2 regions of the Mycobacterium bourgelatii genome follow, and region 1 is predicted to be linked to the other one. Evidence: riboswitches for the same ligand, from Rfam matches in the RefSeq annotation. Region 1 holds a riboswitch; the other holds the start of a gene.

Region 1 (4,208 bases):
GCGTTGCGCTCGATGAAAGACGGTGAGCACTGCGACAGTCCCCACGCGATGCCCATCAGTGCGTCGCGATGCTCGGCCAGGCCCTGACGTGAAATGCGGCCACGCCGGTTCAGCGTGGCCGATTGGTAGAGTGCTGGCGTTAAACCTGTTGCCGAGTAGAGATGTTCAGCATCAGGGAAGCGTTGGATGGGAAGGCTGTGCGCGGCGAAGGCTGCCGCACGAACGGAGGCGACGCCGGGCAGAGTGGTCAGGATCTGGCCGTCGGTCTCGGCCAATAAGGCCACGACTTCGACGTCGAGGGCATCGATGTCTGTCCGGAGCCGGCGGTACCCGGCCAGATCACGCCCCAGTCGGTGCGCACGTTGATCAGCATCGGCCGGCGGAGGCAGACATCCGCGCCACCGCTGCAGCCAGTACTGGGCGGTGCTGGTCGTCAATCGGCCCGGAGCCCGGCGCATCAGCGACCGCAGTTGCGGTGGTCGTCCTGCAAACACGGCAGCACACGCCAGCACCGCCAGACCCGTCGGAGTCTCCAACGCCAAAGATCGCCCGTGACCCGCCGGCGCCGACAATCCAGGGCACAACGCATTGAGCTGGTCGTGCAGTCGCTGCTGGCGACCTTGCGGTCGGCTACCAATCCGCGACGATGTCGCACCGCGGCACGTAACGCTTCGACCGGCGATTCCTGGCCGTAGCGGCGACCGCCGCCCTGGCGGGCCATGTACGTCAACGCTGCGCAGTCGCGATCATCGGTCTTGAACCTGCCCGAACCCAGCTGTGTGCGAGCAGATTTCGTCTCCGACGGCGCGAACAGCCGCACGCAACCAGGATGGCGCCGTTCCAGTTCGGCGACCCACGGCCGGTGCAGACTGCCGGTCGCCTCGATCGCGATCACGGGCGCATCTCGGCCATGTTTGTTCAGCGCCAGCTCAAGCTGTGCGATGCCTTCTCGCGAGACCGATAACGACATCGGACCAGCGAGCAGACCGGACCCGTCACTGATCCACACCCGATTGAACGCCTTGCCAGGATCCACGGCAACGATCACCGTGGACGGATCAAGCGCAACCTCCAACACCGACATGAGCAGCCTCCTCCGAAACGGACCTCCTACGAGAATCCGCCCAGTGCCTACTCACGGCCTATCAGCTACAGCCGGACCCGCCCCGCGGGTGCCTGTTCGTTCGCCTTATGCCCTTCGACACCGAAGTAATTATCAACGGCCACAATGCTTCTCGAATCAGGTGAGGGCCCAATCGATCGGGTGCACTAACGTGGCGGGCGCTTGACTGACACCTTCACACGTCCGCTTCCCACCGCCACGAACCATGGGTCTCCCTGTCATGTGCTGATGCCAGCAATGACCAGCGTGAGCCCGCCCAAGAAAAGATCGCGACCTGACCGAATCGCCGTCCCAGGCTTCGCGCCTCGTCATCGTCGAGCCCGAACACCGCACGGCTCTCCTCGCTATGCGTTCCGTCAAAGCTGGTCCCTACTGCGCGAATTGAAACTCGTCCACTGACCCTGAGCTCGTATTCCAGCACCTCTATCCTCGCGAGATTGTCGTCGCTATCGGGATTGGGCTTAGGCTGGACCGCAGTCACCACGTGCAGCGGGCCAAGTGGTGGATCGTCCTCGCCGTGTGAATCGACGGGCCAGACAATTCCGCCGAGCTTCGGTATGTAGAAGTTCACCTTCGTGGCGAGATACAAGTTCCACAGGATGTCGTCCATCGCCATCGTCTTTAACTCGCCGGGCTCGACCCAGTCGAAGTCGTCGTAAGTGTGCATGAGTCAGTCGGTGAATGATGAAGCGGGCGCAGTCATGATCCACTGATTCAACGCGATGCCGAGCGGAAAGTTCAACCGGCGAGCGCCATTTTCTGCCCAGCACCTAGCAGCGGGAATGCTCGTGTCGGTAGCTGGGGCGGGCAAGCGTCAATACATCCTGCCGTCGCAGCGTGCCGGAACAAGACGTCGGACTCGCGCGCCCGATGCAGGCGGGCCCGCCAACCAAAGTTCATGAGGGCGCAAAACGCCACAGACGAATAATTCGCATTGCACCGCGGCCAGTTACACCTCCCGCGCGACGCTTCCGCTTCAGTCGTGCGATCGCCAGAAATTCCGCCATACATGGCTCGCACTCAGTGAGGTGACATGCTAGCCGTAGCGACACCGTAGGTGAAAACTCTTCGTCCAGAAGTACCCACAAATCCGCTAGCACTCTCTCGCACATCAATATTCGCCTTCCTGGCGACGCCACCCTTTGGCGTCCACCGCTTGCATGCTTCGCATGCCAGCTCTTTCCCTGGGGCACCGTGCGGTGGAAGCGCGGTTGCCGGGACGGCGGGCCAGGTACCCAGATTGCCGTCACACTCGTGAGCCAATCAGTTTAACGAAGAAGGTCGGCAAAATATTCCCGTCTAGGCTCAACTTCTCAATTTGGTGACACTCGCGCGACGAAACATAGCTCGCCCAAGGCAATTGCCTTCGAATGGCCGCAAGGCCAGACGAGTCGTCCGTGTGTCACCGACACCCGGCGGTGCGCACCATCGCAAAATTCTTTGTCCGCAGTTATTGCGGACCCCGCACTTTTTGCGGTATTCTTGGTTGTGTCCAACCCCTACGACCAGATCCGTACACACCTCGCCAAGGCCGAGGCGGCCGACAGTGCGGCCCAAGTGCTGCAGCACCTTCGGTCTGTACTGACCGAGGTGGGTCAGCTTCTCGACGAGCAGCTCGCCCGTGCCGTCGTCGACGACGAACTGTCGCTCGCGGCGGCCGGGAAATACGCCGGTCTCACCGAAAACGCGGTGGGGCCACGGTTGGCCAACACGGCCAGGCTAGCCCCGTATGCCACTACGGGAGGACGCGTCACCGCCGAAGACGTCAAACGCGCCCGCCGACACAAGTACGCCCAAACCCCGCTGCCGCCGGCGGCCCCTCCTGAGCCGATGCGGTTCAAACCCCGCCGAAAGACCAAGCCCTCCTAGCGGTTTCGAAAGGACCACCCATGTCAAACCCGAATCTCACCCAGCTCGTGTTCCTTCTCGACCGCTCCGGCTCGATGCAATCGATCAAATCCGATGTCATCGGCGGATTTGAGGCATTCTTGGAAGAGCAGCGCGCTGGCGAGGGGCAGTGCCGCGTCACGTTGGCGCAGTTCGACAACGAGTACGAGGTCGTGTACCACAACGTCGACCTCACGCAGGTACCTCCGCTGGCGCTGTCGCCGCGCGGTCGCACGGCGCTATTGGATTCAATGGGCAAGCTCATCACAGACACAGCGGCGGAGATCAACGCGCTGGCCGAGGCAGATAGACCCGGCACGGTCATCGTGGCGATCATGACTGACGGCTTGGAAAACGCAAGCCGCGAATGGCGACGCCCCGATATCAAAGCCCTCGTGGAGCAACAGACCAATGACGGGTGGGAGTTTCTCTATATGGGCGCTGATCAGGATGCCGTTGAGGTAGGCAAAGGCCTGGGTGTCAAAGACGGACAGGCCGTCACCTACGCCAAGGGCAAGTCCCGGGAGGCGATGATGGCAGCGTCGCACAACGTCCGGAATTACCGCAGTGTGAAACTTCGCGACCCCGACGCGGCGATGCCCGAATTCACCGCCGACCAACGAGCGCAGCTGGCCGACGAGTGAGTCGCCTCTGCGATCGCTCGAATGACTTGGACGTGCAATCGGTTAACGTTGGCGAGCGCCGACGGCGAACAAGGAACAGTGATGGGTGTGCGCGAATTCTCTGACGATGACGCGGGCTATCTGACGTGGCTCGACACAAATCCTGACAGATACGTGATGAACATCGCGCGCAGTCACAGAGCAGCCGACGCACGTGTGCACCTCGCTGGTTGCTGGACAATCAGCGGTCGACGGGGCGGCCGGTGGACCGGACCATATGTCAAAATCTGCGCGGACCAAGTCACTGAAATCGATGAATGGGCGAGCGACCGGCTGGGTATGTCAATCCCTCGCTGCAAGATCTGCAGCCCGGCCCTGCACACTACACACGCCATTTTCACTAAACGGACCAAACGACCGGTCAGAGGCGTGCTACCCGAGGGCCGTTGCACGGTCTACGGACCGGACGAGCATGAGAGCGGCACGCTCATAGAGGCCTGGGCCGATGACTACATCCGCTTCGAGCGCAGACCTGACTGGCAGGAGCACCTGCGGTCAGAGATACGGGCCCGCTG
Region 2 (4,208 bases), 2.9 Mb from region 1:
GCTCTCCCAGTCGGTGTGGGAGGTCGTGGCCCAGCAGCTGGCCGAGACCGGCCGCTACGAGGTTTTCGCCCCCACCATGGCCGGCCACAACGGCGGACCACGTGCGGGTACCCACTTCCTGTCCTCCTCGGTGCTGGCCGACCACGTCGAACGCCAAATGGACGAGCTTGGTTGGCCGACGGCCCACATCGTCGGCAACTCCTTGGGCGGCTGGGTCGCGTTCGAACTCGAGCGGCGCGGCCGGGCGCGCAGCGTCATCGGCATCGCGCCGGCAGGGGGTTGGCACCGCTGGACTCCGGCCAAGTTCGAGGTGATCGCCAAGTTTGTCCTGGGCATCCCGCTGATGATCCTGGCCTGGTTGTTGGGGGCACGCGTGCTGAGCCTGCCGTTCAGCCGCCCGCTGGCCACCTACGCGATCAGCGCGTCGCCCGACGGGGTCGGCGAACGTGAACTGCGCGGCATCATCGATGACGTCGCCCACTGCCCGGCGTACTTCCAGCTGCTGGTCAAGGCGCTGATGGCACCCGGCCTGCAGGAGCTGGCCGAGAACGCCGTCCCGGCGCAATTGGTCATTTGCGAGAAGGATCGGGTCATTCCCGCGCCGAGGTTCAGCCGCCACTTCACCAACCACCTGCCCGACGACCACCGCGTCGTCGAACTCGACAACGTCGGGCACGTGCCGATGTACGAGGCACCCGGCCGCGTCACCGAGGTGATCCTCGACTTCCTCGACGACTTGGTAGAGCACGGCGCCGAAGCCATCGAACCGCCCGCCAGCTAGCTGACGGCCGCGCCGCGCCTACGTTCGGTTAGCCAGCGCCTTTTCCAGATTGTCCGAGATGGCTTGCATGAATTCTTCGGTGTGCAGCCAGTCCTGGTCCGGGCCGATCAGAATCGCGAGGTCCTTGGTCATCTTGCCGCTCTCCACCGTGCCGATGACCACCTGTTCCAGGGTCTGAGCGAACTCGACGACCTCGGGGGTGTCGTCCAGCTTGCCGCGGTGCGCCAGCCCCCGCGTCCAGGCGAAGATCGAGGCGATCGGGTTGGTGGAGGTGGGCTGGCCGGCCTGGTACTGGCGGTAATGGCGGGTCACGGTGCCGTGGGCGGCTTCGGCCTCTACCGTCCGGCCGTCGGCCGTCATCAACACCGAAGTCATCAACCCCAATGAGCCGTAACCCTGTGCGACGGTGTCCGACTGGACGTCGCCGTCGTAGTTCTTGCAGGCCCAGACGTACCCGCCCTCCCACTTCAGGCACGCGGCGACCATGTCGTCGATGAGGCGGTGCTCGTAGGTCAGCCCGGCCTCCTCGAACCGCTCCTTGAACTCCTCGTCGTAGATGCGTTGGAACTCGTCTTTGAACATGCCGTCGTAGGACTTGAGGATGGTGTTCTTCGTCGACAGGTACACCGGCCATTTCGCGTTCAGCCCGTAGGAGAACGTCGCCCGCGCGAAGTCCTGGATCGACCGCTTGAAGTTGTACATCCCCATGACCACCCCGCCGTCCTCGGGAATGGACACCACCTCGTGCACGATCGGCTCGCTGCCGTCCGCCGGCGTGAAAGTCAGTGTGACAGTGCCGGGTTTGTCCACCTTGAAGTTCGTCGCCCGGTACTGGTCGCCGAATGCGTGACGGCCGATCACGATTGGCTTGGTCCATCCCGGGACCAGCCGCGGCACATTGGAAATTACGATCGGCTCGCGGAAAATGGTCCCGCCCAGGATGTTTCGGATCGTCCCGTTGGGCGACAACCACATTTTCTTCAGGTTGAATTCCTGGACCCGGGCTTCGTCGGGGGTGATGGTCGCGCACTTGACGCCGACGCCGTGCTTCTTGATCGCGTACGCCGCGTCGATGGTCACCTGGTCGTCGGCGCGGTCACGGAACTCGATGCCCAGGTCGTAGTAGTCGAGGTTGATGTCCAGATGGGGCAGGATCAGCATGTCCTTGATCAGCTTCCAGATGACTCGCGTCATCTCGTCGCCGTCGAGCTCGACAACCGTGCCCTTGACTTTGATCTTGGCTGGGTTGGACATCTTGGACATCTTTTTGGACATCTTGGTCGCAGCCTCCAGTCCCTCCCCTGCTTGAGATTTGCTCGTAAGGCCAGCGTACTAGCGCTTACCGGGCCGCTCGGCCCTCGAATTGGCACCGACCAGCCGCCATGCGATAGGCTTCAGATCGGTCATGAGCGCCAGCGTTAAGCCCCGGCTTGCTGGCCGGCAACCCTCCAACCGCGGTGGGGTGCCCCGGGTGATGACCAGGTTGAGTAGCCACACCCAAGGGCTACACGGCAAGCGCGGGTCCGCCATGACGGGCCCCTGACTTAGAACAGGGCGGCGTGATGTGCACACTTTCTCCCCCTCCCGCACCTCGTGCGGTCCTGCCCACCATCGGTTCCTTCGCGTAGAAAGTGCCTTTTCATGAGCAGTGAGAGCAATAACCCCGACACCGATCCGACCGCGCATTGGTCGTTCGAAACCAAGCAGATCCACGCAGGTCAACGACCGGATCCGACCACCAATGCGCGGGCCCTGCCCATCTACCAGACCACGTCGTACACCTTCGACAACGTCGCGCACGCCGCCGCGCTGTTCGGGCTGGCGGAGCCGGGCAACATCTACACCCGGATCGGCAACCCGACCACGGATGTCGTCGAGCAGCGCATCGCCGCGCTCGAGGGCGGGGTGGCCGCGTTGTTCCTGTCCTCCGGGCAGGCCGCCGAGACGTTCGCCATCTTGAACCTGGCCGCCGCGGGCGACCACATCGTGTCCAGCCCGCGGCTCTACGGCGGGACGTACAACCTGTTCCACTACTCGCTGCCCAAGCTCGGCATCGAAGTCAGCTTCGTCGAGGACCCCGACGACCTGGACTCGTGGCAAGCGGCGGTACGCCCGAACACCAAGGCGTTCTTCGGCGAGACCATCTCCAACCCCAAGATCGACGTGCTGAACACGCCGGCCGTCTCTGAAGTCGCGCACAGCAACGGGGTGCCGCTGATCGTCGACAACACCATCGCCACGCCGTATCTGATCCAGCCGTTGGCGCAAGGCGCCGACATCGTGGTGCACTCGGCCACCAAGTACCTGGGCGGGCACGGCTCGGCAATCGCCGGTGTCGTTGTCGACGGCGGCACCTTCGACTGGACGAACGGTAAGTTCCCCGGCTTCACCACCCCGGACCCCAGCTACCACGGCGTGGTGTTCGCCGAGCTGGGACCGCCCGCGTTCGCCCTCAAGGCCCGCGTGCAGCTGCTGCGCGACCTCGGCTCGGCGGCATCGCCGTTCAACGCGTTCCTGGTGGCACAGGGTCTGGAGACGTTGAGCCTGCGGGTTGAACGCCACGTCGCCAACGCTCTTCGCGTCGCCGAGTACTTGGAGGGCCACGACGACGTGGTGTCGGTCAACTACGCCGGCCTGCCCAGCTCGCCGTGGTACGAACTCGGAAAGAAGCTGGCGCCCAAGGGAACCGGCGCCGTGCTGGCGTTCGAACTGGCCGGCGGCGTCGAGGCCGGCAAGGCCTTCGTGGACGCGCTGCAGCTGCACAGTCACGTCGCCAACATCGGCGATGTGCGCTCGCTGGTCATCCACCCGGCGTCGACCACCCACGCCCAGCTGAGCCCGGCCGAGCAGCTGGCCACCGGCGTCAGCCCGGGCTTGGTGCGGCTGGCCGTCGGCCTGGAAGGGATCGACGACATCCTGGCCGACCTGGAGTTGGGCTTCGCCGCCGCCGCAAAGGCGAGCAAAGTCAGCGGCGACGCGCAGTCCGTGGCGGCCTTCTGAGGAACTGACGTGACAATCTCCGACGTGCCCACCCAAGCGCTGCCCGCCGAAGGCGAGATCGGCGTCGTCGACATCGGCTCACTGCGCCTGGAAAGCGGCGCCGTTCTCGACAACGTCAGCATCGCGGTGCAGCGCTGGGGTGAGCTGTCGCCCACCCGCGACAACGTCGTGGTTGTCCTGCACGCCCTCACCGGCGACTCGCACATCACCGGACCGGCCGGGCCGGGTCATCCCACGCCCGGGTGGTGGGACGGCATCGCCGGCCCCGGCGCACCGATCGACACCAACCGCTGGTGCGCCCTGGCCACCAACGTGCTGGGCGGGTGCCGCGGGTCCACCGGGCCCAGTTCGCTCGCCCGCGACGGAAAGCCTTATGGCTCAAGGTTTCCGCTGATATCCGTACGCGACCAGGTCGAGGCGGACATCG

What was found. A riboswitch is a leader RNA that binds a small molecule or an ion and turns the genes downstream of it on or off. The one in region 1 is predicted to bind S-adenosylmethionine.
Region 2: it holds a riboswitch for S-adenosylmethionine, as region 1 does, so the genes downstream of both, G6N68_RS04270 (bifunctional o-acetylhomoserine/o-acetylserine sulfhydrylase) here and G6N68_RS16835 (DUF3293 domain-containing protein) in region 1, are expected to answer to the same signal.

Annotation. Positions count from the first base shown of each region.
Region 1 is NZ_BLKZ01000001.1:3,877,036-3,881,243, forward strand. Features, by position in the region: gene G6N68_RS16825 (transposase) at 1-437, opposite strand, end outside; gene G6N68_RS16830 (IS110 family transposase) at 458-1,084, opposite strand; gene G6N68_RS16835 (DUF3293 domain-containing protein) at 1,299-1,790, opposite strand; SAM riboswitch class IV at 2,271-2,383, opposite strand; gene G6N68_RS16840 (hypothetical protein) at 2,612-2,992, shown strand; gene G6N68_RS16845 (vWA domain-containing protein) at 3,013-3,654, shown strand; gene G6N68_RS16850 (hypothetical protein) at 3,736-4,208, shown strand, end outside.
Region 2 is NZ_BLKZ01000001.1:946,190-950,397, reverse strand. Features, by position in the region: gene ephH (epoxide hydrolase EphH) at 1-781, shown strand, start outside; gene G6N68_RS04275 (NADP-dependent isocitrate dehydrogenase) at 800-2,035, opposite strand; SAM riboswitch class IV at 2,183-2,305, shown strand; gene G6N68_RS04270 (bifunctional o-acetylhomoserine/o-acetylserine sulfhydrylase) at 2,423-3,781, shown strand; gene metX (homoserine O-acetyltransferase MetX) at 3,791-4,208, shown strand, end outside.